2 regions of the Paenibacillus filicis genome follow, and region 2 is predicted to be linked to the other one. Evidence: a T-box and tRNA genes for the amino acid it is inferred to sense, from the RefSeq annotation. Region 2 holds a T-box; the other holds one or more tRNA genes.
What was found. A T-box is a leader RNA that pairs with one kind of tRNA and senses whether it is charged. The one in region 2 lies ahead of leuS (leucine--tRNA ligase), so its partner is inferred to be a tRNA-Leu.

Region 1 (15,142 bases), on a different contig from region 2:
ATTCAATTGATGATTTCTTAAAAATGTTCGTTTAATGGGTATCAATTGGAATGACTTACCTATTTGGCAAAAGCGCGGCGTCTGCATCACCAAACAATACTTTCAAAAAGGTGAAGCAACTCGGAGTAAGTGGGATGTTGATTTTGAAACACCAATCTTCAGCCAGAACCGAGACTACATTAACCAATATGTCTATTTGAATAAGGATGAGTAGATGTGGAATGTGTAATCTTTATCGGGATTCAAGCTTCTGGAAAGTCAACTTTTTTTAAAGAGAAATTCTATAATTCGCATATACGAATTAATCTTGATATGTTGCGGACAAGAAATCGTGAGGATATCTTTTTAACGGCTTCCATCAAAGCAATGCAGCCATTTGTTGTAGATAACACGAATCCCACAATCGCAGATAGAAAGAAATATATCGATATGTCCAAGGATCACAACTTCAAGGTGATTGGCTATTTCTTTGAACCTGATTATGATTTGTCTTATTCACGGAACGATTTGAGGCAAGGAAAAGAAAAATTGCCTGAAGTAGCAATTAAGAGCACATTAAAGAAATTGCAGAATCCTTCATTCGCTGAAGGATTCGACGAGTTGTACTTAGTTAGATCAGCAGCTGGGGGATTTTTGATTGACAAGATCGATTAAAACGAGTCTTGATCCCAGTCATTTCCCAGTCAATGAATGGATAAAAGACATAGTTGTCAATATTGGGAAGAGTGAGAATTATAGATTTTATGGAGACACATGGACTGTTTTAGTAAGAGTATATAAATTAATAGATAATACATGGAATACAGAGGCTGATGTAGCTTTTATTGTGGACGAGGCGCCATGGCATTTACTTGAACAAGGGTTCAGTTTTAAGCTTTGGGCAGGAAAGGATATTGCTACTGTAACAATTCTTTAGGGAACAAATCATGGAATATTGTTAGTTAAACGGAATCAGGTGAATTGATATGGAAAACTATTTCTTAAAAGCTGTAATGCGAATCAATAGCATTGATGAAAAACAATATGTAAATATATCACATAAAAGATATAGAGATTTTAGATCTAAAGGAGAGTATACGGCTGACGCTACGCTTATTGCCGAGTATTATCGTAGAGTTGGAGTCTTTCTACAATTAATGAATGAGGAAAGTGCTTATATTTTACTGGGAATGTCGAAATTAATTCATAAAGAACCCATTCTTGACTATGATAATTTGCTTACAATTTGTCCAAATCTCAAGAAAATTAACTTAACGATTTTTAAAGCAATTTGCTTCAACTATCTTGAGTGGTGTTGCTTAATTGATAGCGGCAACCCATTAGCCATTAAATATCATGACATATATGAGCCAATTATAAAATTATTCGAACGAGGAGGGGGACAAATTAGTACCCATCATCATGAGCTGGTCGGAGGTTTTGGCGCATTTCCGCGATCAATCTCCGCCAGCAGAGGTGATATGAAAGAGTTTGATATTAGCGATAAAGCACTTGAACTGGAAATCAAGGAAGTAGAACATGCTGAAGCGTATCTTAAAGAGTATCTACAAGATAGAAATGTTACGAGGAAATGCATCCGATGCGCGAGTAGATTGTTCATACAGGAAAATCAAAGTATTGGTGGTACTTGGTACAAAGTTAAATGTGAAACTGAAAAATGTTTTGATGATAATTTCAGTAGTTATTATTTTTAATGAAATGAATTATTTATATAAATTTATTTTGTGAGGTGGCTATGATAGCAACAATAGGTTACAGGTTGAAATTTCCCAAAGCCAGGGATTTTGTTAATATTACCAGTGATCATGCTATTCCAGTAAAATCATTTCTTCAGTATGAAGGCAAATACTATTGTGTCACAAGGGTTTATTTTGCAAACAATAGAGATGCTGGTGGATATCTAATAGAAGTCAAAGAAGCAAATGAGATCCCAAGTAATTATGTAACTGTCAGGAAGTCCTTAAGATAAAACCGAAGTTTCATTGGAAAGGAGAGGGTAGATGATTGAAAATTAGAGTAAATAAAAAGAATCGCCAAGTAATAATTGATAATTTTTTTCATATTGGTGGAGTCATCATTCCGACGACAGGGAGAATGAAAGTGAATAAAATTGAGATTTTGTAAGGATCGGAGGAGTATAGATGGAATGGGATAAAATTTTTGAAGATGCATTCGAAAAGAGAGAAGGGGCAAGCAATCAAGAAATTTATAATTTCCATGAGACTTGGAATACACAGATATCAGATCTAGAGATTCAGAGCGTCATAGACACACACGCTCAGACAGGCTCTGACATACCATTTGCCCCTTCGCAATGGAGTTTTCCGCAGAAAAAACTTCCATCGACGTATATCGAATTCCTACAATATTCAAATGGTGGAGATTTTCAGAGAGGAGATAGATATTTTCAATTTTTTAGTATTACGCAATTTAGAGAGTATAATGTAGCCTATGAATTTCCAGAATATATGAAGCATTGTGTTTCAATGGGTATGGACGGTTATGGCAATCATTATATTTTTGATATGAGGGAAGAGATGACTGACAATGAATACCCTATCCTTGTAGCTCATTCTGGGTATCTAGACTTTGAGGGTAGCGTTCGTGTAGCTGATTCATTTTTAGAGCTATGTATGGGGAGAACTTCAATGAGTGATGAAATGGACAAACGTTGGCATTAGGTATGTAATAAAATGGATATTTGATTGGAGTGAAGCGATTTGATTTATATTACTGGAGATGTGCATGGCAGCGTAAGTATCGGAAAAAGACTGAACACCAGGAACTTCCCTCAGCAGAAAAGCCTCACTAAGAAAGATTATGTTATCATAGCGGGAGACTTTGGACTTGTCTGGAACAATGACAAGGAAGACATGTATTGGCGTAAATGGCTTAATAAAGAGAAGTCGTTCACTACCTTGTTTATTGATGGCAATCATGAGAATCATGACTTATTGGACGCCTATCCTGTTGAGGAGTGGAATGGAGGTAAGGTGCATAAGATCAATGAATCGATAATTCATTTGATGCGTGGCCAAGTGTATGAAATTGAAGGAAAGAAGTTCTTCACATTCGGTGGAGCTGATTCACATGATAAGGAGCATCGTAGAGAGGGTATCTCCTGGTGGAGACGTGAAATGCCATCATATGCAGAGTATGAAGAGGGTCTGAAGAACCTAGATAGGCATAGGTGGGTTGTGGATTATGTGATTACACATACATGCTGCAGTGGAACTATGGAGCGGATAAGCGAGCGACTGGGTATTAGGTATGAATTGGATCAGATGCACAGATATTTTAATGACATAGATAAGAAATTAAAGTATAAAAAATGGTTTTTTGCTCATTTTCATGCTGATATTGAGTTACCACGGAATCAGAGATTGATATTTACAGATGTATTGCAGCTGACATAAATACATTGTCTAATTAGTATTGTTTTATTAGAATTAATAATTACTGAGAATTTTTTTGGTTAATAATGCTATTATAGACAATAACAACTTTAAGAAATGGATGAGTAAAATGAACTATATTATACTTGATTTAGAGGCCACCTGCTGGGAGAATGTCCGTTCAAATCGAAATGAAACAATTGAAATTGGTGCAGTTAAATTAAATGACAAACTTGAGTTTGTTGATGAGTTTCAAACATTCATCAAACCAATACGGAATCCATGGTTGTCGGATTTCTGTAAAAACCTTACATCTATCAAACAAGAGGATGTTAATAAGGCCCCTTACTTTATAGAGGCCATTAATAAATTCAAGGATTGGATAGGTGAAGAGGAATATTTCCTATGCTCTTGGGGCTTTTATGATAAAAACCAGTTGATGACGGATTGCGATTTACATAAAATCTCGAATAACTGGCTGCTGAATCATATTAGCATAAAGCACCAGCACGGAAAGATGATTGGTAAGGGAAGAGGTGTCGGCATGGAAAGAGCTTTACAAATGCTGAAGCTTCAATTGGAAGGTATCCATCACAGGGGTATTGACGATGCTCGAAACATTGCGAAGATATTTATTAAGATTTACGATAAATTGGAGTTTAAATAAAACGTGCATTTCGTTGGGCAGGAGATGACTATAAAAAGTGAAAGTACATGGACGAGAAGTAGTATTTAAGGCTCTTTCTGGGAGCGTAAATAGAAATCTAAATGACAATAAATCTGATCGAGACATCAAGCTATTTGTATTGCCTACCTTTGATGATTTGTATAATGGTGTCATATACAAAAATTTTACCACTTCAGATGCTGAAGATATTGAGATACATGATGTTAGGAAGCTTGAAAAACTTCTATTTAACTCAAATCTAACATTCCTAGAGCTTTTGTTTTCAGTTGAGATTGATACATATGACTATAAAGAAATAAATCAAATTATTGGAATGCGTGACGATTTAGCAAGAATCAATTTAAGGAACTTGTATAATAGCTGTTATGGTATGTATCACGGTCAGATGAAGGATTTGCTTAAGCCAAATTCTGATAAACAACAAGAGATTATAGATAAGTTCGGATACAATACAAAGAAAGCAATGATGTCATTGCACTTTTTAAAGTTTATTTCAAAATTCTATTCTACTGATTTTAATGACTTTTCTTCGTCTATTGTTTATCAGGGTGAAGAAAGGGAGTTTATGTTGAATGTCAAACATGGTGGTCTAGCATATAACCAGTTTATCGATTTAACTAAGGATGTGGAGGCAGAAACAAAACTCATTGAGGATGCATATATGTCTCAAAAAGTTAATCAAGAGACCAATAACAAGTTACAGAGATTGCTAAGATCCTTAATTAAAAATAATATTGATTTAGTATAAAAAGTACACTTTACATCTTTGAACATTAGGCAGAAAGCATGTTGTCTTTTATATTAAAGAGATTAATGATCAGCCATATAGACTTGAACTAATTAAATGGTGCATAATTTGGTTCAGAATGGAAAGGAACTTGCCAGTGAACCGCTGTAAAGTTTTTTTCTATGCGTTCGAGGCTGATTGTGGTTGTAAGGATGAGAATTTATCTATAAAAGAAGGAGTGCTTGAGCAGAATTAAAATCTGTAAAAATAAAAAAAGAAGTCAGAGACTTCTTTTAGTTACTTACTTTCTTTCCTAGGTGATGTTTGTATGCATGAAAAATAAAGCGTTCGTTTTGTAAATCTTTTAATTTTATGCCACCAAATAAATTAGTAACTTCAATAATTTCGAATTTTCTTCCGATTTTAAAAGGAATGTAGTCTAAAATTTTTCGTTTTGCGTTTTCAGCCTCTTCATATTTCTTTCGAGATGGTTCACCTAAGGTCCAAACTTCACCAATAGTAGGATTTCGTAAAGTTCCAGCCATTTAGCACCTCCTTTATAGTAGATTTTACAATAAAAACTTACCTTGAACAACTAGGTACACATTATTAAATATTTCAAATTATTGCACAAAATAGAATTTATAAATAAGAATAAAAGTCGAATTTTATAAGAATAAAAAATGTAATTTAAAGTATTTTGAAAATGCTATATTAACTACACAAAAAAAGCAGCTGCTTCGCAAAAGAATAGGAGTACATCAAATGAATAAACCTCCTTTGTTACTTTCGGTTGAGATAATTGTGAAGCAAATGGGATTAAACATAAAGAAAGCAATTGAATCAATTAAAAGTGACAAAGGATGAATTTATATTCTGGATCTTTCGCCTAGAGGCCGATGGCAACCAGCTCATAACTGGTCACATCATCGCAAGTTCGAATCCTGCAAGATCCACTGAGCGGATATGGTGGAAGGGCAGACACACAGCACTTAAAATGCTGCGGTAATGCACCTTGCGAGTTCGAGTCTCGCTATCTGTATTGCAACCACAGTTCATTCTAACAACAATTTTACTCTGATAAGTAGGTGATATGAATAGACAGTAGAGATCCACCGAAATCTTTCCTCTAAATTAACCAATAATTATAATATAAATTATGAGGAGAGATAAATAATAATGAGTAACCTACAACCTACATAGGGACAGTTTGTTCTTAAAGGAATCGTCACAGGCCTTTCAAATGACAAAGCATTTAGCGAAAGAAAGATGGGAGTAATCCTTGGCAAAAGATTCAGTTTGGTATCAAAACAAGTCCAGCAGAATTTGTCTACGTTGAGCTAATGGGATCAAAAACAAAAGAGGTTAATCTTGTATATCGCGATCCTAGTGATGGTAAGCGTGATAATAAAAATATCTAGAAAGTTACTTGGGGTGAAAGATACAAGGAACGGGATGACAATTTCGAGATTCAAATGAATATTAAAGCAGGTCTTGAGCGAGATGAAGAAGGAAAAAAGTAAAAGATAATAAAACATTAACTCCATTCGATACAGTGGATTATATTAAGAAGTATCTCAAAGACGGCGAATCAGTCTTTATTCGTGGAGCACTTCAGATCACTGACTACCAAGGTAAGCCACCACTGGGCCAAGACAGACATCGAATGGGCGTTAGAAAACGGTATGGTGAGCGGCGTGGCTCCTGGTAGGTTTAGTCCGGATACGACAACCACGGAAGAACAATTTCTGAAAATGCTCCTGATCGCTATAAAAGGAGTAGCGGAACAGCCGGAGAGTACAACTTGGAGCGCAACGTATGATACATTCGCCGCCGCGCATCAGTATCCGCTCCAAATCGAGCAGCACGATAAGCCGATTACACGAACGGCCGTTGCGGAGCTGCTAGCGGTCACACAGGGGTTAACGCAATTGGTGACCAAGCGATTCGGTATGTGCTCGACAAGCAGCTATCCCAGAGGAAAGCAGCCGCCATGGTCTAGGGCTATCAAGGCGGTGACCACCTGACGCGGGCGGAATCCGTGTGCTTCATCCGCAATGTCCTCATCATGGCTGAGTACAAAACTCCACAGCATCGGCCCGAGCAATTCACTCTACCCTCATACTAACCTCGCGGCATAGAAAAGATCCTCCGAAGCCCATCTGCGCATCCATGAAGACATATATGGCTTCATGCTCATAGCAGAAATCCAATTGAAGTAACCTATTTTGTTCGTCAAACGGAGACAGCTTCTCCTCATGAATACCTGTAAATTGAAAAGACACGGCGTAGGGGGAGAAATCTCCGGCTGTGTCTTTGATGGTTATGCGCAACGTTTTTCCCAAGCCCTCTTTCTCAACCCTCAGGTCAGCTTGGGTAATCTCAGCGTAATGAAACGGGGGAAACCAGCCAAGGGTTTGCATAACCTCATTGATTCCCATAATGGATGCCAGCGGAGAAAATAGTAGCTCAAATCTGAGCACTTCCTCCAAGCGCGATTCGTACTGAGGGCTTATGAACAATAACAACGAACCTGATTCATATTGGTTAACGACGGCTCTAAAAGCTGACCATGAAGGGGTACCAGCCTGCCCTGCAATAAGCTGAATCTGGTCATGCATGCGCAGCTTCATCGATGGATCCCCATGGATGTGTAAGCGAAAGGCCAGCGCTTCCTCTTCCTTGGGAAACTTGACCGTCTCACGTTCTACGGATAGAACATGAACACCCCAACCAGCAGATCTGAATAATTCCTCTCCCACCTCTACACCTCCAAGTCATTCCACCTGAACGATCTCAACCCGTTCCAGCATGCTCTCAGCCTAGTCAACAGAAAAGAATGAGGTAAACTTTGGGTAAAAAAGTTTAGACCTCATCGTTATTCTTCCAATTAATGTTATAATAACTATAGCTCATCAAGCTATTTCGATCAATACAAGGTGTACAGGCGTCGTTTATCGATTAGATAAAGGAGATGAGAACATGACAGCAAATGCCACAGCCGAACAAATCCGCATTATAGAATATGAACCATCCTACGCGGCAGCGGTTGCTGACATGTGGAACCTCAGCAAAGAAAGCTGGGGAGGCGGCACCGACCAGAGAACGGAGGACAGCGTGCGCCGGGAAATGGAGATTTCCTCACATCTTCATGTCTTTCTCGCCGTTCACGGCGAGGAGGTTGTTGGCTTCTGCAGCTTCGCGCACTACCGCCAGGACGAAGGGGCCTTGTATGTGCCGTTGTTGAATGTACGGCCCGATTATCACGGGCACAAGGTTGGCCGGAATCTGATCTTGAATGCGGTTCGCAAGACCGTGGAAGCGGGCTGGCCGCGTCTCGATCTGTTCACCTGGGCGGGCAACACCAAGGCCGTGCCGATGTACAAGAAGTGCGGGTTTTTCTGGGAAAAAAGTGATGATTTCGTCCATCTGATGAACTTTATCCCGACTATCCTGCAGACCGAGGTGCTCGCCCCGTATTTCGAAGAGCTGGATTGGTATGCTGACAGCACCCGCGAGCTCGTGATCGAACCGGATGGCCGCCGGGAGCGGGGCTTTGATTTCTTCGATTACACTTGGCGCAAGGGAGAGCTTGCCTTGCGGGCGGAATTCGAGAAGACCGGACGGGGGCTAACCGCTCTGGACACGCCGGATTTTGCAATCTTCACCGAGATCGACGATCATGATCTCGTGTTCGGTGCCGTTTATAAGGTTCGTTATCGCATCCAGAACCGCTCTGCGTCCGAGTTGGCGATCGAGATCAAGGGCCAGGACGACAAGAATATCAAGTTTGCTCTGTCCGCAGCCCATACGCTTGATCCGGGAGAAACCGTCGTCGTAGAGGGCGAATTCGAGCTTGATCCGGTGCAGGAGGAGCAGAATGCCAAGAAGACTCATCCCATTGTCAGGAGCCAGTGGGTCATCGGCGGCAGGAGGGCGGAGTTCCGCACCGGTATTGCTACGAAGCTTCCGGTGAAGATGAAACCGGCACTGCCAGATGGAGTGCCGTATCCGGGCATTCCCGCCGTGTTCTACCTGAACGTGGAGAATCATTTTGCGTCGGAGGCGCAGTTCGCTTTTGACTGGCTGGAGGATGATTGTGTAGAATGGGCGGAGCGCACAGTAAGCTTCACCATTCCAGCTAAGGGCAAAGCCTCTATCCCCGTACCGTTCACCTTGCGGTCTTACGGCCTGTACTCGCGAGAGCTTGAAGTAAGAGCCGTTCCGGCTGTAGGGAAGGCGTTCTCCTTTGTCAGCAAGCTATCGGTTCTGCTCAAGGGAACGTATGGCCGCTTCGGAGGTGAGGACGGGGAGCAGTGGGTTGCTGTGAATGGTGCATTCTCCATCCACCTGAGCAAGCTGGATAATAACATGACCATCGGTTATGCTGGCTCGGACCATAGATTCTGGTGGGTCTACCCGAAGCTGGGCAAGCCGTTTGCCGAAGAATTCTCCAAGAAGCAGGCCAAGGAAGTGAAGATTTATCCTGATCGGGAGTATCAGGTGCTCGAAGCCCTCTACGAGTCGGACAACTTCCCCGGTCTGCAGGTGAAATCGGTGGCCAAGCTGTTGGCAAGCGGGATTTCCGAATTTCACCACGAAATCTGCAACACCGGCAGCGAGGCGCTGGTAGAGAAGATGTACCTGCTGACGAATTTCGGGTTATTCGGCAAGCGGCTCATCCTGCCCTACCAGGAACGTTACGTGGACATGGGTGACGCTTACGCCAGCGATCCGGATCATTGGGATAGCAGTCAGATCACCGAGAACTGGCTGTTCTGCGAGAAAGAGAATGCCGCTTACGGGATCTCTTGGGACCCTTCCCTGAAGCTGTTTCGCCCGGAATATACGCTCGGGCTGGAGCATGGTCTTGGCCGAATCGCGGCTGGAGCGGTCGTGCGTACGGAGCCGACGGTGTTTGTTCTGAACGCTTTTACGAAGTGGCGGGATTTCCGCGCATTTGCCCAGAAGCGGCAGGATTCGATCGACCCGGCTCTGGACAATCATCTTGACCTGGTGCTCGGCGGCGGTAATCCGTTCCTAGCGGGGGCACTGAACGCCGAACTCATCGAACGCAAGCTGCTTCCGCTCGTCGGCACCCTGGAGTTGTATGCGCAGAACGGCAGAGAGCCGGAACGGAAGGCAGCCGACATCCAGCTGAACCGGGAGCAGGACCTGCGTTCCGCGCGCTTTGAGATCCCTCGGGAGGAAAAGAACGCGCTGGAACAAGGCGACGGCTGGAAGGTCCGGGCTGTCTATCGCGGTGAGGATCGGGTCCAGGAGCGGACGGCGCTCTGGTTCCCCCAACTGGAAACGGAGAGGAGCTTCGTTTCCAAGGTGGAGGAAGGTCCGGCTGGTTCCATTTACACGGTGAGCAACGGCGTTATCTCGATAGCGGCTGCCCCCCAGTTCGGGAGTGTTGTGCATTCCCTGAAGTACCAGGGAGAAGAGTGGCTGGATAGCTCTTATCCACAAGCGGTCCCGCGTTCCTGGTGGAATCCTTGGCACGGAGGACTTGGTGTGCAGATTCCCGGCATAAGCGGCTTCAGCTGGCGGCTGGAGCCGAGAATCGCGGCTTGGGCTGAGCGGACAGACATTCACGGCAACCTCTGGAAGGGACTGAAGCTGACGACTCATATCGAGAAACAGGAAGCGAAGCGGGGGATTACGATCGAGCAGCATTACCTGATGCTGCCCGGTGTCCCTGTGCTATGTGCGCTGCATGCGGTCACCAACGGAAGTGGAATGGTTCTGCCGCATTTCTCGATCACGGATGATCATTTCTTCAAGCCTTCTCCCATCTTCTCCGAGGGCGTGATGGAAATTCCGGGAGAAGGAAGGTTCTTGCTTGGGAAGACGGAGGCGCATCTTCCTACCAAGGAAGTGTTGCGGATCGGGGCGGTTTCTCGCGAGGACATGCTGCATGTGGTGCATCGTTATTCCGAGCGGTCATCGGCGTATATGAACAACCAGGTGTTCGGCCACGCTGTGGATCATAAGCTGGCACTTCGGCATGGGGATACGGTCTGGACCCAGCCGGTCTTTCTAATCATGGGCCGGATGGCACTGAATCTGGCGGATGTCCAAAGCCTGCGGAAGCTCACATTTGTCAGCACTGACAACGAGAAGGGGAACTCACATGCCGATCATTGACATTCATATTCATCTGTCGGACATCGACAGCTTTCATCAAACCGCGCTGAATCAGTCCAAAGTGGAGTACAGCGCCGCTGGCCTCAAGGCTGAGTTTGATAAGAACGACGTCGTTCTTGGCATCGGCATGGGCGTTACGGAGCAGACAAAGGGAGCCTTTCCCGATTCCGCTTCGCCCAATCCGATGGGGCTCGACCTGGAAGACAGCGTCCCGCCGTTCCTGATGGAGTGCGTGGGGATCAATCCCAATCGGCTCGGCGGGAGGCAGGCTCAGGAGGAGCTGGACCGGATCGAAGCGCGGCTGCAAGCTCCGGAAGTGGCCGGTATCAAGCTGTATGCCGGTTACTATCATCATTATGTTTATGACAAAATCTACACCCCGATCTATGAGCTGGCTGCCAAGTACAACACGCCCGTGGTGATTCATACTGGCGATACGTACTCGATGAATGGCTTGCTTAAATATTCGCATCCGCTTACTGTCGATGAGCTGGCCTACCAGCAGCGCGGCGTGAACTTCATGATCTGCCATTTGGGCGATCCGTGGGTGATGGATGCTGCCGAAGTGGTGGCCAAGAATCCGAACGTCTATGCCGACTTGTCCGGGCTGGTGGTCGGCGACCGGCCTCATTTTGAGCGGTTCATGAATGAGCCGCTGTTCATGGACCATTTCCGCCGGGCGCTCGTATACTCAGATCACTACGAGAAGATGCTGTTCGGGACCGACTGGCCGCTCGCGCCGATCGATCTGTATGCGGAATTCATCCGCCGGCTCGTGCCGGAGCAGCATCATGAGAAGGTGTTCTATCACAACGCTTTTGAGCTGTTTCCTCGCATCCGTCAACGGATCGACGCGCTCTGAGTACAGTTGTGAGGAGATGAATATGAGTTCTGGTGTACAGGTTGTCGAATATGATTCGGATTGGGTCAGGTTATTTGAGCAGCTGCGAGACTTTGTTCATCCGGTATTGAGCGATATTGCAATCAAGATCGAACACGTTGGGAGCACCTCAGTTCCAGGATTGGCAGCTAAGCCGATTGTGGATATGGACGTCATCGTGTCTTCGCAGCCGGATGTTCAATTAGCCATCCAAAGACTGGCCGAGCTTGGTTACGTTCATGAGGGCGATTTGGGAGCCACGGGCAGGGAGGCTTTTATGCCACCTCTTAACGTACCCTGGCATCACCTGTATGTTTGTACGGTAAACAACGCTGAATATAAGCGTCATATCTTGTTTCGGGATTATTTGAGAAGTCATGCGGAGGACGCCAAACAGTACGGTGATTTGAAGCTAGAACTCGCAAAACGATTTCAAAACGACCGTAAGGCATATACCCGTGCCAAGAGCGAATTTGTGAATGAGATTCTTAAACGTGCCGGATGGAGATGAAAAATAAGAAACCTGTCGATATGACAGGTTTTTTTGCTGCAGCTGGTCACCGGGGGGCGTACTGGCCGCTGCGCCCCAAATGTTTGAATGGCGATATATTTGTCTGCACGATCAAATGACATTCATTCCAAGTCTTCCAGGTTTAATTCAAATTTCAGTTCCATAAGATTGTCTTTCCAGCTATGGTTTTCTTTTTCAGCCACGATAGTCGGGATGTAGAAGAAACCATCTCAGCTGAGCGCTGTCGCCATGATTCAAGATTGCAATAGAACCAACAATCTCATCATTGTGCTCTGCAATCCATAGCTTGTACTTGTTGGGATCGTAGGGGGGATGAACGAATTTTAAAAAAAGTTTCTCGTCAGCTCACTTGATGAGCGCTGGATTTTCTTAATCCGCGACGGGTGCTCCGATTCGCTATAAAAACGCCCGTAATGATAAGTACAGCACCGATATAACTATTTACTCCGACCATCTCCTTCAAGAAGATGAAGGCAAAGATCGCCGAGAAAATAGGTTCGAGCGAGAACAGAAACGCTACACTCACTGCCGTTGTGTAGGTTTGAGCGACAGACTGCATCACAAAACCATAAGCGCTGCATATTAGGGCCAAGCCAAGAATCGCTAACCAATGGATAGGGCTATCCGGCAGTAGCGGCGTTTCAAATATAAAGGTAAATACAGTGGCGTAAAGGGCAGAAAAGCCAAGCTGATAAATACCTAATTGTAAGGCGTCTACTTCTCGTACAAATTGATTCGAGACCATGATATGTACCGCGTACAGCAAAGCAGCAATCAAGCAATAGATGGCGCCTATGTCAAATGTCAGTTGATCGCGAACGGTCATGAGCACTAGTCCAATAGATACAATCACAACACCAAACATGATAGCTCGGGATGGAAGCTTTCGTTGGAGGAATGCTTGAAGGATCGGAACCATGACCACCGTGGTACTTGTTAGAAAACCTGCTGAGGTCGCAGATGTAGTCAGCACCCCATATAACAGCAGGGCAAAAATGCCTGCCAGTAAAGCACCGGAGATCGAAGCATATTTCAATAACTGCATATTGATTTTGAGCATTTTTTTACCGAAAATCATCATGGTCACAAGGAAGGCAATACCACAACGCAATGCGACTATGGTTGCCGGTGGCATTCCGTCAATGCCGAGCTTCATGAACATATACGATAGGCCCCAAGCTATGGATACCGTAGCTAAAACTAAGTTTGCTTGTTTTTGTGTCATTCGATTCACCTTAACCCCTATTGTTGTGTGATGAACAATATCCTACTCATAATTAGGGGATAAGAGAAGCCAATATATGATATATTGAGAATAAGAATATCTTATGCATGGCTGGAGGCACTATATGAAAAAATCAAAATACGAAGTGTTTATGAAGGTCATTGAGCTGGGAAGCTTGTCACGGGCAGCAGATTATTGCAATTATTCGCAATCGGCCGTCAGCCAAATTATTATCTCACTGGAAAATGAGTTTGGTATCAAGCTCTTGAATAGAAGTCATGCTGGAGTTTCTGTTACTTCAGACGGCAAAGAACTGCTTCCTCATATTCAAAAGCTAAGCCAAGCCTATATGGAGCTTGCCGACAAAGTGTCTGAATTGCTTGGCATAGAAAGCGGGCTTATCCGGATCGGCACGTTCTCCAGTATTTCGTGTCATCTGCTTTCTCCACTTCTCAAAGACTTTAAAGCCAAGCATCCGAATATTAAATTTGAGCTGATTCAAGGGGACTACCGCCAAATCGAAATCTGGATTTCGGAGGGAACGGTCGATTTCGGTTTTGTGGATTTGCCTACTTTAAGAGAATTTGAAGTGATTCCGATCATGGAGGACCGGATGCTAGCTATTCTTCCTGCAAACCATGCATATGCTCATGAAGAGTCTGTACCCTTGAGTATTTTTGAGCAGGAATCTATGATCCTTTTGGAAGAAGGGACAAAAAAAGAAGTGTTAGACATGTTTCGCCAACATCGGATCCAAGCCAAGATTGAATACCGTCTTGATGATGATTATACGATCATTTCAATGGTCGAAAATGGGCTAGGTATAAGCATATTGGCTGAACTTATTCTAAAAAGAACCCCGTACAATATCCTCAGCAAAGAAACTTCCCCGAGTTTCTCCCGAAGGATTGGAATAGCCATAAAAAATAGAAAACAAGCGTCAATAGCTGTGAGATGCTTTCTTGATTTTATTGTAGAGAATAAAGAAAGGTATATTCCTCTTGTGCAATAGACTTACCGTTGGAGGAATAAAGCATGCTGCCACTAATTGTGTGGCAACATGCTTTGCTGTTAAACTAACGTTCCCCGTTACTTCAAAAGATTTTGGTAATTGGGGAGGAAGTCATCCTTATTGGGTCCTCTAAGATGTTCAAAATTGTTAAGCTCAACTCCAGCTGATGAGATCCGATAGGTAAACACATCTTCGCCGACAGGTATATGAGGACCGACTATGGGTTGAGCATCTAATGTGATTAAAAAATCAAAACCACGGAAAGCAGCTACCCTTTCAATGTTCTTCACGTTTACAGAATCTGGATAAATAACTGGTGGTACTGAAATTACATCGGAGTATACCTCAGCAAGTTTCTCTTTCATATGCGGAAGTAGAATTAAAACAAGCATATCTTGTAGCTGCAGTTCCCTCGAGTCCTCAAGAGGCTTATTACCAGCAGCAGTTGAAGTTTGCTCAGAAAGAGCCTCTTCAGCAACATAGTGAACATCTATTTTATGTATGTTATCCGTCTCAGGAGAGGCTTGTGT
Region 2 (15,142 bases):
CATTCCGAGTATCACGAACTACGTGCTTAGCGGAGCCGCCTTATGTATCTACGGCAACCGCACCATGCCTGAGGATGAGGTGCTGCTGGAGAATCTGCTGTCCCATATCGGCTCGCCCATTCGCGTGTCCGAGCAGTACACCCGCATCTCCTCCGACCTAAGCAGCTGCGGCCCCGCCTTCCTCGCCTATTTTATTCAGAAGTACGCGGAAGCTGCCGTTAACGCTACCGGTATATCGGAAGAGGAAGCGACGCTGCTCGCCAGCGAAATGACACTGGGGACCGGCAAGCTGCTGACGACAGGAGGATTCACTCCAGCTACCTTGCAGAAGCGTGTAGCCGTCCCGGGCGGCATAACCGCTGAAGGTCTCCGTATAATGGAAAAAGAGCTGGGCGGGGTCTTCTACGACCTGATCCGCACAACTCATGCAAAGTATGATGAAGATGTGGAAAAGGTGGAAGCCCGCTTCTTCGGGACCCAAGTCGACTAGAACGCGATGCTTTCACGTCTTTTCCGTATGAACCGCAGGGCCGGCGTCCGCAGATGCCGCCCCGTGCGGTTATTTGTATGCAGCCGGTTAGCCGACCACAATATTGACAAGCTTGCCCTTCACCACGATCACCTTGCGGACCGTCTTGCCTGCTGTTGCATCCTTGACCTTATCCAGTCCAAAGGCCAATTCCTGCAGCGCCGCCTCGTCAGCGTCGGCCGCCACGCGTACACGATCCGCGATCTTGCCGTTCACCTGAACGACGATCTCGACCTCGTTGTCGACGGTCCAAGCTTCGTCGTAGACCGGCCACGCTACATAGGTCACGCTCTCGGTGTGACCCAGCTTCTCCCACAGCTCTTCGGCCAAGTGAGGCGCAAGCGGGGACAGCAGCTGAACGAAATGCTCCAGTGCCGCTTTCGGCAGGCGGTCGGTCTTGTAAGCTTCGTTGATGAAGATCATCAGTTGGCTGATGGAAGTATTGAAGCGCAGTGCCTCGTTATCCTCCGTCACCTTCTTGATCGTACGGTGCCAGATGCGCTTGAACGACTCGCTGCCCAGCTCCTCGTTCGCATCGATCTTCGGATTCAGCGCGCCGTCTTCGCCGACGAACAAACGCCACACCCGGTTCAGGAACCGGTAAGTACCTTCTACGCCATTGACGTTCCATGGCTTCGTCGCTTCGAGTGGCCCCATGAACATCTCATACATACGCAGCGTGTCTGCCCCATATTCGTTCACGATCTCATCCGGGTTAATGACATTACCACGGGATTTACTCATTTTCTCGTTGTTCTCGCCCAGGATCATACCCTGGTTCACGAGCTTGTGGAACGGTTCCTTCGTCGCGACTACGCCGAGATCGTACAGCACCTTGTGCCAGAAGCGAGCATACAGCAAGTGAAGGACGGCGTGCTCCGCTCCGCCGATATACAGATCGACCGGCAGCCATTTCTTCTGAAGCTCCGGCGAGCAGATGGCATCGTCGTTCTTCGGATCGATGAAGCGCAGGTAGTACCAGCAGCTTCCCGCCCATTGCGGCATCGTGTTCGTCTCGCGGCGCGCCTTCTGCCCGGATACCGGATCGATGGTCTCAACCCACTCCTTGACGTTAGCCAGCGGGGACTCCCCGGTACCGGACGGCTTGATCTCATCCACCTGCGGCAGCAGCAGAGGCAGCTGATCCTCCGGCACTGTCGTCATCGTGCCGTCTTCCAGATGGAGAATCGGAATCGGCTCACCCCAGTAGCGCTGACGGCTGAACAGCCAGTCGCGCAGACGGTACGTCACTTTGCCTTGACCTTTGCCTTCGGCCTCGAGACGCTCGATCATCGCGCTGATCGCCTGCTCGTTGTTCAGTCCGTTCAGGAAATCGGAATTCACGTGAGGACCGTCTCCGGCATATGCTTCCTTCGCAAGTTCCCCGCCTTCGACAACCTCTATGATCGGCAGATCGAACTGCTTGGCGAACTCCCAGTCACGCTGGTCATGACCCGGTACGGCCATAATCGCACCCGTTCCATAGCCGGCCAGCACATAATCGGCGATCCAGATCGGCACCTGTGCACCGCTGACGGGATTAACCGCATACGCGCCCGTGAATACGCCTGTCTTGTCCTTCGCCAGGTCCGTACGCTCCAGATCGCTCTTACGCGAAGCGCGCTCCTGGTACTCACGGATCGCATCCGCCTGCTCCGGTGTCGTAATCTTCGCAACCAGCTCATGCTCGGGAGCCAGCACACAGTACGTAGCACCGAACAGCGTGTCCGGACGAGTTGTAAAGACCTTCAGGCCTTCGCCATCATGTCCTTGGATCGCAAAGGTCACCTCTGCGCCCTTGGACTTGCCGATCCAGTTGCGCTGCATATCCTTGATGCTCTCGGACCAATCCAGCTCCTCCAGATCCTCCAGCAAGCGCTCGGCATATTCCGTAATTCGCAGCACCCACTGACGCATCGGCTTGCGGACGACCGGATGGCCGCCGCGCTCGCTCAGGCCGTCGATAACCTCTTCGTTAGCCAGCACCGTTCCGAGCGCCGGACACCAGTTAACGGCAACCTCGTCCACGTAGGCCAATCCTTTGTTGTACAGCTGGATGAAAATCCACTGCGTCCATTTATAATATTCCGGGTCCGTCGTGCTGATCTCGCGGTCCCAGTCATACGAGAAGCCGAGCGATTTGATCTGACGGCGGAATGTTTCAATGTTTTTCTTCGTAAAATCGCGCGGATCATTGCCCGTATCCAGTGCGTACTGCTCTGCCGGCAGGCCGAATGCATCCCAGCCCATCGGATGCAGCACGTTGTAGCCGCGCATCCGCTTGTAGCGCGATACGATATCCGTTGCCGTGTAGCCTTCGGGATGGCCGACATGAAGTCCGGCTCCAGACGGATATGGGAACATATCGAGCGCATAGAACTTCGGCTTGGAGTCATCCTCCAGCACCTTAAACGTCTTGTTATTGTCCCAGTACTGCTGCCATTTCGGCTCAATGCTCTGCGGGTTATACCCTTGATTGTCTCTCGTTTCCTGTGCCATAACAACTGCTCCTCCTTCAATTCAAGCAAACAAAAAAGCCCTCATCGCTAGCTTGCGCTAGGGACGAGAAGCTTTGATTTCCCGTGGTACCACCCTAGTTGACGGCAGGCATGCTTTGCCTCACGTCCACTCGATCCCCTTAACGCGGGGCACACGATCCGGTTACGAACGGCGCTATCCTCAAGAATAGCCGCTTCGTCATCACCTTCTGGCTCCAGGATGAGTTCGCTTAGGCGCCGCTGCCGGTTCGCACCACCCACCGACTCTCTGATAACGGATACCGAGCTACTAATTCCTGTCACTGCCTTCTTATCCATGCAATTACCCATCATTATATGTAAAACAAATCCTGCCTGTCAAGTAGCGGCTCGCCATCTACCGCCAGCTTCGCGGTTCTGCGTTTAAGCAGCAGCCTCCGCTTACATCTGGCCCGCCCGGCTTACTTCATAGCTCCTGGCCTTGTGACCAGGCTCCGCATGCAGTCAACCCCTATAAATTCAAAAATTCCTCTAGTTTCAGGGTTACCCTACCTGCAAATGGAACATACTTGATAACTAGGAATGGAATGAACGGAGGGATCGACAATGCGCGGTTTGGTCAATGGATTGCTGCTGTCGCTGCCGCTCTGGGGCATCTTGCTCGCTATGCTGCAGCTCATCCTGCGCCTGCTCCATGGATAGATCTAATGCCTCAAAACATAAACAGTCCGCCAAAACTATGTAATCAGGGAAATGGCGGATTTTTAATTTGGCGTATGACATCGAAGACGCTCGTGCCGCTGTCCCGGATGCAGCCAAGGCGCTGAAGCTCTCGTTCGGAGCTTGATCGAATAAGAAAAAGAGAGACCCCGGCTCCCGTTTTCACGGAACAGAGGTCTCTCTTCTCTCTAGCTTACTTCGGCTTCACCGCAACGAAGAAGGCTCGCTCTGTATCTTCCGCCAGACTCATCCATGTGAAATCCGCGTACACGGATACGTCGGCAAAACCGGCATTCCGCAGCTCCTGCTCGATGAATGCGGGGGGATAAGCCCGCTGTACATGCGTCTCATCGACCCGGTAGAAGCGCTCTTCGCGCTCCTCCCTGCCTGGCCTCTCCACTTCCTTGGCGAATACGGTCAGCGCGTGCTCGATCTCGCAACGCTCCTCATCGAATTCACAGGTCCAGATATAGGCGACATCATCCTCATTGAGCAAAAAAGGCTGAGCCTCCGCATACGAGCGAAGCTGGTGGGGCGTATGCATATCGAACATAAAGATCCCGCCCGGTGCCAGCGCCTCAAACGTATGACGAAAAGCAGCCACCAGTTCCTCCGGCTCCAACAGATAATTAAAACAATCGCAGAACGATACGACCGCATCCGTCTGCCTGCCCAGCGACCATTCCCGAATGTCCTGCTGCAGGAGCAGCAGACTACCGCCCTGCTTGCCCGGCTCCAGCCGTGCAGCCTCATCCGCCTTATGTCTGGCGATAGCCAACATATCCTCCGACAGATCGATGCCGGTCACTTCATACCCGAGCTGTACCAGCGGGACGGACAAGCTGCCCGTCCCGCAGCCGAGATCGACAACCGTACGCGGTTCACCTTGCTTATGCCAGCATTGACGGGCAAATTCCAGCCACTCGTCATAGGGCATGTCCTCCATCAACCGGTCGTACACATAGGAAAACTGCTCATAAGCCATAGGACTCCCGCTCCTTTCTTGCTAAGACGCTACCCGCCATGATGCGGCTCCGCCCAAAAGAAAACCGGCTGCAACCGTTAAGAGTCGGCAACCGGTGATTGTTGTTCCTGTTTCAGATACGTCCAGCTTCCGTCCTGCGTGACGAGGCCTTCCTTCATCAGCTTGCCTAGCGCCCGCTTGAAGGCGGATTTACTCATCCCGAAGCGCTGGCTGATCAGATCGGCCGGCGTCTCATCCGAATAAGGCATCGCTGCGTTAGGACGCTCGCGCAAGAAAGCCAGCAGCTTCTCGGAGTCCTCATCCCGCACGAATTCCTTACGCTCGCGCATCGACAGGTTGACATTGCCGTCCTCCCGCACGAAAGCTACACGGACCTCCACCTGCTCGCCCAGACGCAGCATCCGCGTACGCTCGGTCGAGTGAATCAGCCCGATCACGCCAAACCCTAGCACACCGGCATCGCACACAACGAACGAACCCATCTGCAGCGGCTTGTACACACGCGCTTCGACGCGGCGGTTTTTCCAAACCTGCGGCGCAGGCACGCATAGCTTGCGTAGCTGCTCCTCACCGGCGAGTCTGGCGACCAGCCTGCCCTGACGGTCATGCCCTAGCACGACGAATACCTTGTCGCCTACCTTCGGATGAAGCTCCTTCAGCTCAGGCAGCTCGCGGAATGGCAGGAGCAGGTTGCGGCCCAGGCCCATTTCGAGAAAACAACCGAAACGCGGATGGATATCGACAACCTCCAGCAGCGCAACCTCGTCCAGCATAATCAGCGGCTTGCGCAGCGTCGCTGCCAGACGGTCCTCTGTATCGTGGAACAGGAAGGCTTCAACCGGCTCTCCAATCTGGATAGCCGTGCCATTCGTCTCGCTATAATGCAGCAGTACATCCGTTGTCCCGTCCGTCAGAAAGTAGCCGTGCGGAGATACCTCCCGGGCTACCTCCAGACGGCGAATCGTTCCGGCTTCCAGCGTCATACCCGTTCAACCACTTTCGCATCGGACCACAGACGCTCGATGTTGTAATATTCGCGCTCGTCGCGGTGGAACACATGCACGACGACATCCCCCAGATCGATCAGCACCCAGCGGGCGGTGTCCATGCCCTCCAAGCCGCGCAGCCGTGCGCCCTGCTCCTCGGCACGCTTGCGGATTTCCGTCGCAATCGCTTGTACCTGGGTTTCCGAATTCCCGTGACAAATAACAAAATAATCGGATATCAACGAGATCCCGATCAGATTCAAAGCTACGAGATTCAATGCTTTCTTGTCTTCTGCCGCATCAACGGCAAGCTTCATTAATGCTTCTGGTTGTATGGTCATTCCGTTTCCTCCCTTATTGTCCGTTCAATTCGAGAGCCGATTCTACTGGTCCAGCTCAAGAATAAGTCCATTACGCGCTTCCAGCGTCAATGGATAAATCCGTTTCCCCTTGTCCAGCAGAAAACGGATGGTGCCGTCGAAGCCGGCGAGCAAAGCCTTCTCCAGACTATGTTCGGCTTCCTGGCGAATAATATGCACATGCGGGAAATCCCGGCCAGGCTCCATATAATCGGCCAGACAGACGACCTTATCGAGACCCGTCATCTGCGCACGGCCGGATGTATGATACCGGATCGCATCCAGCACCTCTTCGTCCTCCACGCCGTAGCGGGTCTTGGCAATCCAAGCTCCTGCATGCGCATGCCACAGCTCCTTGTCGTAATCGAGCAGATCCAGCGGTAATCCGTTATCCCGGATGATCGCGGCCTGCTCGTCTACGCGCCAATACTTGCACACATCATGCAGAATGGCTGCCAGCTCCGCCTTCACCGGATCTTCCCCGAAACGCTCGGCAAGCAAGACGGAGGTTTCCATCACGCCGAGCGTATGCGCCCAGCGCCTCTCCGGCATCTGTTCTTTGACCGAAGCCACGATCTCTTCACGCTTCATACAACCGGTTCACCTCGATATAATGGTTTACCTGATCCGGTACCATGTAGCGGACCGGCAGTCCGGCTGCTCTCCGCTCGCGAATGCGGGTGGAGGACAGCTCGATCTGCGGCATCGATGCCAGCCGAACGGATGCCCGGATATCCGGAGGCAGCAAGTCAAGCCCTGCATCGAAGCCTGGCCGCTGCAAGCCGACGAACGTGACGAGCTTCGCCAGCTCCCCGATCCTGACCCACTTGGGCAGGTAGCGGACCATATCCGCGCCGATGATGTAATAGAATTCATGCTCCGGGTACTCGCTGCGGAGCAGGAGCACGGTCTCGATGCTGTAGGACACGCCGCCCTTCTCTAGCTCGATTGCCGTCGCGCGGAACCGGTCGTAGCCTTCGATAGCCAGGCGCACCATCTCCAGCCGTTGATGCGGTGCCGCACCCTTGGACTGAGCCTTATGCGGAGGCACATTCGTCGGCACGAACCATACCTCGTCCAGCCCCAGCTCCTCGCTCACGCTTTGCGCGGCCAGCAGATGTCCGATATGAATCGGGTCGAACGTGCCGCCCATGAGTCCAATCTTCATCCGGCTCACCTCTTTGCCAATAAAACTTGCATGCCCTGCGTATGGCCCGCAGTTCTAGGGCAGCTCGATCGTCTTGTTATCGCGGGATTCCTTGTACAGCACGATAGTCCGGCCGATTACCTGCACAAGCTCAGCGCCTGCGCCTTCCGCCAATTGCTCCGCCACCTCGTGACGGTCATCCGAATTATTATTGAGGATCGATACCTTGAGCAGCTCCCGCACTTCGATCGCCTCGGCGATGTGACGGATCAGATGGTCGTTGACGCCGCCCTTACCGACTTGAAAAATCGGGGTCAAATGATGCGCTTGTGCGCGCAAAAATCTTTTTTGTTTACCAGATAGCATATTCGCAAGTTCCCTTCTTCTTTACACTGTTGCTTGAATTCAGTCCGTATGCCCGAACGAGGCCAGCACAACCTCGCGCATCGCCTCGGTCGGAGCAGGCTTGCCCGTCCAGTATTCGAAGGCATACGCCCCCTGGTAGATAAACATGCCCAGTCCGCTATGAATAACTGCACCGCGCTGATCGCGGGCTTCTCGCAAAAATCGGGTCAGCAGCGGATTATACACCAGGTCGCTAACGACCACTCCTTCGGGAATCAGCGAGATGTCCATCGGACTCTCGTCGACGTTTGGGTGCATGCCGACGGACGTGTTGTTGACGATCAATGCGGCTTCTCCGGCTAGCTGTCCGATCTCATCCAGCCCGTGGCCGGACACGCTGCAGAAGCTGCTCATGGAATGAGCCAGTTCCTCCGCCTTGGCCTTCGTACGGTTCGCAATGTAGATATGAGCCGCACCTTCCTTGCCGATGGCGTAGCCGACACCGCGAGCCGCTCCGCCCGCTCCGAGCATCAGCACCTTGCGGCCGCGCAGGTCCAGCCCCGTTTCTTCCTTCAACGAGCGCATATAGCCGATACCATCGGTATTATACCCCGTTAGTTTGCCGTTATCGTTAACGATCGTGTTGACCGCTCCGATGATCCGGGCACCCTCGTCGATTTCATCCAGATAGTCCATCACTTCCAGCTTATGCGGCACCGTGACATTGACACCGCGGAATTGAAGCGCGCGGATACCCGCTATCGCGTCCTTCAATGTACCCGGCAAAATATGAAACGCGCCGTAAGCAGCATTGATACCGCTAACCTCGAATGCGCGGTTCAGCATAACCGGCGACTTGGAATGCCGGATCGGATCGCCGAAGACGCCAAACATCACGGTGTGGCTGTCCAGCTCCGTTCTCGGTGTCCGAAGCGTCTCTCCTGCATGAAGCTCCCCCATGATCGATGCTCCTCTCCCCTTAAACAAACGGCGACCGGCTACCGGAATCGGCAAGCCGGCTCGTTACAAATCATGCAACACGAAAACGGATGCCGCTTCCACCAGCTATCCGTATCCGGCCGCATCCTATACTCGGCTTTTTCTAGATCAGCGTTTCCCGCAAAGCAACCTTGACGCCCTTGGGCACATGAATAATAAGGTCGGCTCCCGCCTCGCTGTTGGCTTTAATCCAGCCGATTCCCGAGACTGACACGTCCATTGGCTTGCCCTTCGGAACCCGGATCGTATGCTTCGTGAGCGGTGGCAGCAGCTCCAGCTCCTCCAGAGACGGAGGCGTCAGCATCACGCCCCGATGCTCCTCGTACAGTGCGTCCGCCTTTTCCAGCTTGGTCCGGTGGGCCTTCAGCGCATTGGACACATAGAAGGTGAACGATTGGCGCTCTCCTTGAACGAAGTCGAACCGCATCAGACTGCCGAAGAATATGGACTGCTTCTCATTAAGCTGAAACACCAGCGGCTTCACCGGTTTATCCGGCATCAGCTTCATCAGATCTTTCTTCCCGACAAGCTCCGTCATCCGGTGCTTGTAGACAATGCCCGGCGTATCGATAATCGACGAGCCGTCATCCATCGGAATCCGCACGAGATCGAGCGTCGTACCCGGATATTGCGACGTAGTCAGCTCGGCATCCAGGTCGCTGTAATCACGGATGAGACGGTTAATCAGTGTCGACTTGCCGACATTGGTCGCTCCGACGACATAGATGTCGCGTCCCTTGCGGTGCTCTTCGATCGCCTCGATCACCCGCTCGAAGCCCATGTTTTTCTTGGCCGAGCATAGCACGACTTCGACGACACGCAGGCCGGCTTCCTTCACCTGGCGCTGCACCCAATTGAGAATACGGTTATAATTCGTCACCTTGGGCAGCAGGTCAATCTTGTTGACGACGAGCACGATCGGATTGGTGCCGACAAAGCGCGCCAGCCCCGAGATCATGCTGCCTTCGAAATCGAACAGGTCGACGATGTTCACGACCAGAGACTCTGTCGAGCCTACATGCGTCAGCAGCCGCAGGAAATCGTCCTGATTGAGCGTGATGCTCGACGATTCATTGTAATTTTTGATCCGGAAGCAGCGCTGACAAATCAGCGGAGTACGGCTCAAAGCGGAAGCGGGCACATAGCCGAGCTTCTGGACATCTTCAGTCTGTATACGTACCCCACAGCCTGAGCAATAAAGTTCTTCTTGTTGCGTTTGTTCGCGGTCAAGCGTCATACGTTCCCTACCTTTTCATCATCATTAATGCGGCTTTCTCAATTCGCCGGTTGACTTTCGTAAAGAAGCCTTCGTCCGCGATCGCAATCGGACTTACCAGGATCGTATACAGTCCGAGCCGGTTGCCGCCAAGCACGTCCGTCAGCATCTGATCGCCGATGACCATCGTCTGCTCGGGCTGCAGCTTCATCAGTTGAAGCGCTCTGCGGAACGATACGTTCGTCGGTTTTCTCGCCTGATAAATAAAAGGCAGGGATAACGGCTCAGCGAACTTGGTTACTCTGTCACGCTGGTTGTTCGATACAATGACAACCTGAAATCCGATCTGGCCCACTACCTTCAGCCAATCGATCAACTCCGGTGTCGCGAGCGGCGCCTTGGCCCCCACCAGCGTATTATCCAAGTCCGTAATAATGCCTCGGTATCCCTGCTTCCATAACATATCCAGTTCAATATCGTAGATGCTGTTAACCTGTTTGCGCGGAATAAGCTTATTCAGCAATGCGTTCACCTCAAGAAACGATAGCTATATACGTCAAACTATACCATACTTGTCCTTTTGCATGCAAAGAGGGAATCCCGCGTTTGTTGAAACTTCCATACCCAGAACTGCGTTTAAATGGTATAAGATGGGTTTAATCGATTGGATCGACACTTCACGAAGGGAGATCTGTATGATTACTATAGTCATATTTTTTTGCCTGGCTGCCTTGTACTTCATCATTCGCTGGGGGATCGATTCCTCTCAGCTTACCTGGCTGCAGAAGCAGCAGCTCAAGGAGCTCCGGGAGATCCGCAGTCTGCTGGAGCAACTGCGAGAGGATAAAAAAACCTAACCTGCCGCTTCCAGCCTGAGCTTCCGATACCCGCTCCAAAAAAACCCCATCCTCATGGACGGGGGTGTTCGGTTCGGTCTACATCTGCGACCGGAGCTTCTCGACGATCTGTGCCGTCTGGCGCCAGTCTTCCTCCGTAATCTCTTCCTTGCCGTACTTGGCCTTCTCAAAGTGATTCAGCACAATATCCAGCTCGCCCTTCATCCAGCGGCTCTTGGTTGTCCAGCGCCGGACCGCTTCACGCAGCGTCTCATGCTCCTCGCGGATATAGCCGTGGCGGCGGAAAATGCGGAGCAGGCGCTCGCACTCGACGATCAGCTTCTGCTTCAACAGCGAAGCGCGGCGGCGGCGAACCTTCTCTCTCAGCAGATCTACCAGCTGCCAGCGCCGCACGACGAAGGCCATTAGCGCGAGGACCGCCAGCACGGCGCCGCCAATCGTGTAATAATGAGGCTTGACTACGGGCTCGGATACAACCGGAACATCCTCAGGGAGCGGAGGCGCGGGCGTCGTATCCACGACCGGCTCGTTGACCGGAAGCGCCCGAGGCATGGTAAAGCCTGCGGTCGGCTCGAACGGCACCCAACCGTAGCCGCTGAAGTAGACCTCTACCCATGAATGCGCGTCAGAATTGCGCACCGTGTACAGACCCGCTGCATTCGGATCGATAGCCTCCTCAGGCACGAAACCGAAGCTTGGCTGCTCGATGGCCGTCGTGCCGGACGAATAGCCTTTGACCCAGCGGGTAGGAAGGCCGACGGAACGGGAGAGAACCGCCATAGAAGTCGAGAAGTAGTCGCAATAGCCCTGCTTGATTTCGAACAAAAACCGGTCCACGAAGTCGCGGCTGCGACCCTTGGTCAGATCGGGCTTGTTCGTGTACGAATAGTTCAAGTTCAGATACTGCTCGATCATCTTGGCCCGGTCATAATCGTTGGTCGCGTTCTTCGTAATCTCCTGGGCCAGCGTACGCACCCGCTCCGGCAGTTGATCAGGAAGCTGAAGATACGGAGCTAGCTCCTGGCGCGGCGTTTCGCGGGTCAGACTGCGAAGCGCAGCTTCGTCGATGATCGGCAGCTGCGAGACGATCGTATACGTCTTCGGATAAGGGACGCGCTCGCTATAGCGGAGCTCGCCCTGCGAAGGCGACCACTGGAGCGCATCGAAGCCGAGCCGTCCTCCGTTCAGCTCCAGAACTCGCTGGGCCGCATAGGCACCGAACAGCACCGGGTACTTCTCATCTGTCAGCAGCGTAACCGTCTGGGTCACTTCCAGCGTCTTCATCTGGTCTCCAGGCAGCTTCAAGTCCGTTGCGAGCGGGCTGTCCGCTCTGACCTGTGTCCAGGTTCCACGCTCCTGCTCGCTCTGCTGCCAGCCGCGGCCGGTGTACAGAGCGAGCGACTCTCCGCGCCAGTATCCGCGGTGCGTCGTGTTGACGGTCATTACCGGCGTATAGTCGAATTGGAAACCGCTGCCCAGAAAACGATCGTTGCGGCTGTAGCCCGATGAGGCATCCAGCGCATCCAGTGCTGCGGATACTTGGACCCCCTTGCCCGTCGAGAAATTCATGGGCTCGCCTCTGTAGGCGCGCCATGCCGTGTACGGATCCATGAAAGCCGGTCTCACTTCCGGCATCGCAATCCCGACCAGCAGCGTCAGAATAATGAGGACGGCAACCGGTGCTACGATAGAGACCGGATAATCGGCCAGATGCCTCCAGGCGGCAGGGTCCTTTTGCCGGAGGCGGCGGAAGTGCGCCAGAATGACCAGGAATAGTCCACAGCCGACCATGACCGCCACCTGAGGCCACAAGTAGACGGAGGAGAAGGAATCCCGGATGCACAGCGTCAATACGCTCCCGACCAGCAGAAAGTAAATACGCCACTTGGACTCCACCCACCAGATCAGCGTGAGATATGCCACCCAGGCTCCCAGCCCGAACCATAAGTAAGGGGTCAGCTCATATAAGTTCAGAAACAGCTTGGAAGAAAAAAAGCTGCCCAGCGTCATAGGCTCGATAACTTTATAGCTTTGAAGCACCGTCACTTGAATGAACACGATTCCCATCAGCTGCAGAATCCCGCGCAGCATCCAGTGCAGCCACGGAATATGCTCCAGGATGGCTACGGTCAGCAGCGTCAGCTGGACGACCACAACCGTCTCAGGCAGCCACCAGTAATCCTCTTTCTGGAACCAGAAGACGAGCTGGAGCAGGTACAAGCCGCAAAGCAGTACCGTCAGGCGGTGCGGCCACTGATCGAACAGCAGTCTTTTACGCCAATTCATCGTTGCACCGCTCATTCTCTCCGACCTCCCAGCTGACCAGGCAGCTCACTAAGCTGCTGGATGGGATAACAGCCGATACCGCGGCTCTGAAGCTGCATCGTCCAGCCCTCCTGGCGAACCCCGGGAGGGGCGATCCAGATATGGCACGGACTCATCTGCTGCTGCTTGAGCCACAGAAGCACCTGCAGCATCGGCTCTCCGTATGCGGAGCTGATGATCGTCAGGAAGCTTCCGGGCGCAAGCCGCTGCACCTTATCCTTCAGCACGGTGCGCAGGGGGGACGTGGAATCCGCCTCCACATCGATCAGATGCTGCAGAACAAGCTGATGCTGATTTTGGCCATGCCTTGCTTCGAATAGCGACGTTTCCTTGCCTCCCGACACGAGGCCTAGGGCAATGCCACGGTTGGAGCCGTATTGGAACAGTGAGGCTGCGGCCGATACCGCCAGCTCGAATTGCTCCTGATCGTCATACGCCAGCTGCGCTCGGTCCAGAATGACATAAGTCCGCGGCAGGGACTCCCGCTCGAATTCCTTGGACTTCCAAGTTCCCGTCTTCGCCGTCGCATTCCAGTGAATCCGCGAAATCCGGTCTCCGTATATATATTCCCGGACGCCGTTGATCTGCGTCGTCTCGCGTGCGGACCGGGTTGTTGTCGAATGATGGTTCGTTCCCTTCATCATCTGGTTGAACTGCTGCCACTCCCGGATCTGAATCGTTTGCGGCAGCACAGAGATACTCTGGGCCAGCTCCACCTGACCCCGGTGCTCGAACAAGCCGAATATATCCTCGGTCACGCATTCGAGGCGCTCGAACAAATAATGGCCTCTGCGCAGTGCCGGCGTCCGGTATTCCCACTCCGCACGTCGCCGCCAGTCGGGCACAAGCGTCGTTTCGAAGGTCAGCTCGCGCCCGTTTTTATGAATGAGCCGGTCCTTGACAAATACGTACGGGATCGGCCAGAAGCCGGGGATCGTCAGCTTCACCTTGACACCGAGCGTCGTCCCGGCCTCGAAGATCGAGCCTCCATCGGTTGCCAGCATACTCCGCGATCCCTGGGTGCGCTTGATGCCGCTCCACTGGCCAAGCAGCAGATAGATGCTCAGCAGCAGCATAATCACGAACAGCATCAGCGCCAGCTTCCCGCCCTGGAACAGCAGGAAGCCCAGACTTCCGAGCAGAGCGGCGCCGACGGCCCAGAACTTGCGTCCGTAGCGCGGACGTTCGAACCATTTATGAACGAGCGTCGTTCTCATCTCATCACTTCTCCCAACGTACGGGCACCTTCACTTGCTGGAACACCGACTGCAGGACAGAGGAAACAGACGCTCCTTCCATGCGCGCTTCCGCCTGCAGAATCAAGCGGTGTCCCAATACGTAGGGAGCCAGAAATTTAATATCATCGGGGATCACATAATCGCGCTGCTGCAGCAGCGCGTAAGCCTTGGAGGCCTGCACCAGAGCAAGCGTAGCCCGGGGGCTCGCGCCCAGATACAGAGACGGGTGCTCGCGGGTTGCCCTTGTGATGGCGACCAGATAAGCGGCCACAGCTTCTTCCAGATGCACTTGCTTCACCTGCTGCTGCAGGGACAGAATCTGCTCGACATCGGAGACAGCCTCCAGCCCGTCGAGCGGATGGGAGATGCTCTGCGAGATGATCATGCGGGTCTCCGTCTCTGCATCCGGATAGCCAAGGCTGAACTTCATCATGAACCGGTCGAGCTGCGCTTCCGGCAGTGTATAGGTGCCCTCGAAATCGATCGGATTCTGCGTAGCAAGCAGCAGGAACGGCTTCGGCAGCTCATGCGTCTCGCCGTCGACCGTCACCGATCTCTCCTCCATCGCTTCGAGGAGGGCGGATTGCGTCTTGGTGGTGGCCCGGTTAATCTCATCGGCCAGCAGAATATGAGTCATGATCGGTCCCGGCCGGAATATGAAAACCTCATCCTTCGGATGGTAGATAGATACTCCAGTAATATCGGTAGGCAGCAGATCCGGATTGCATTGAATGCGTCGGAACTGGCCATGAATCGATTTGGCAAGCGCTTTGATCAGAACGGTTTTCCCTGTCCCAGGCACATCCTCCAGCAGGACGTGACCGCCCGCCAGCATAGCCGTCAGCAGCAACGAAATTTCATCGGACTTACCCAGGATGCAAGATTCCAGGTTGGCCTGAATATGCTTTAACGCTTGTACATCGTCTCGAATCATCGTTTCCATCAGCCGTTCCTCCTTG

Region 1: it encodes a tRNA-Leu, which carries the amino acid that the T-box ahead of leuS (leucine--tRNA ligase) is inferred to sense. The anticodon was not compared.

The regions. Positions count from the first base shown of each region.
Region 1 is NZ_JBBPCC010000039.1:1,923-17,064, reverse strand. It holds gene WMW72_RS35745 (hypothetical protein) at 1-35, shown strand, start outside; partial or broken gene WMW72_RS35765 (tRNA(His) guanylyltransferase Thg1 family protein) at 38-214, shown strand; gene WMW72_RS34275 (AAA family ATPase) at 217-654, shown strand; gene WMW72_RS34270 (hypothetical protein) at 638-916, shown strand; gene WMW72_RS34265 (hypothetical protein) at 966-1,694, shown strand; gene WMW72_RS34260 (hypothetical protein) at 1,730-1,969, shown strand; gene WMW72_RS34255 (SMI1/KNR4 family protein) at 2,142-2,681, shown strand; gene WMW72_RS34250 (metallophosphoesterase family protein) at 2,721-3,416, shown strand; gene WMW72_RS34245 (3'-5' exonuclease) at 3,526-4,062, shown strand; gene WMW72_RS34240 (DNA polymerase beta superfamily protein) at 4,100-4,831, shown strand; gene WMW72_RS34235 (hypothetical protein) at 5,104-5,355, opposite strand; tRNA gene WMW72_RS34230 (tRNA-Ile) at 5,689-5,766, shown strand; tRNA gene WMW72_RS34225 (tRNA-Leu) at 5,771-5,852, shown strand; gene WMW72_RS34220 (S-layer homology domain-containing protein) at 6,415-6,837, shown strand; gene WMW72_RS34215 (Imm50 family immunity protein) at 6,919-7,572, opposite strand; gene WMW72_RS34210 (GNAT family N-acetyltransferase) at 7,793-10,963, shown strand; gene WMW72_RS34205 (amidohydrolase family protein) at 10,950-11,825, shown strand; gene WMW72_RS34200 (GrpB family protein) at 11,848-12,354, shown strand; partial or broken gene WMW72_RS34195 (GNAT family N-acetyltransferase) at 12,550-12,663, opposite strand; gene WMW72_RS34190 (DMT family transporter) at 12,716-13,600, opposite strand; gene WMW72_RS34185 (LysR family transcriptional regulator) at 13,725-14,612, shown strand; gene WMW72_RS34180 (DUF3888 domain-containing protein) at 14,690-15,142, opposite strand, start outside.
Region 2 is NZ_JBBPCC010000009.1:199,449-214,590, reverse strand. It holds gene comER (late competence protein ComER) at 1-490, shown strand, start outside; gene leuS (leucine--tRNA ligase) at 578-3,028, opposite strand; T-box leader at 3,085-3,339, opposite strand; gene WMW72_RS15810 (class I SAM-dependent DNA methyltransferase) at 3,920-4,711, opposite strand; gene WMW72_RS15805 (CvfB family protein) at 4,789-5,694, opposite strand; gene rsfS (ribosome silencing factor) at 5,691-6,038, opposite strand; gene yqeK (bis(5'-nucleosyl)-tetraphosphatase (symmetrical) YqeK) at 6,081-6,647, opposite strand; gene WMW72_RS15790 (nicotinate-nucleotide adenylyltransferase) at 6,637-7,224, opposite strand; gene yhbY (ribosome assembly RNA-binding protein YhbY) at 7,279-7,569, opposite strand; gene WMW72_RS15780 (shikimate dehydrogenase) at 7,609-8,508, opposite strand; gene yqeH (ribosome biogenesis GTPase YqeH) at 8,651-9,784, opposite strand; gene WMW72_RS15770 (YqeG family HAD IIIA-type phosphatase) at 9,792-10,286, opposite strand; gene WMW72_RS15765 (hypothetical protein) at 10,459-10,620, shown strand; gene WMW72_RS15760 (transglutaminase TgpA family protein) at 10,699-12,921, opposite strand; gene WMW72_RS15755 (DUF58 domain-containing protein) at 12,918-14,162, opposite strand; gene WMW72_RS15750 (AAA family ATPase) at 14,167-15,126, opposite strand.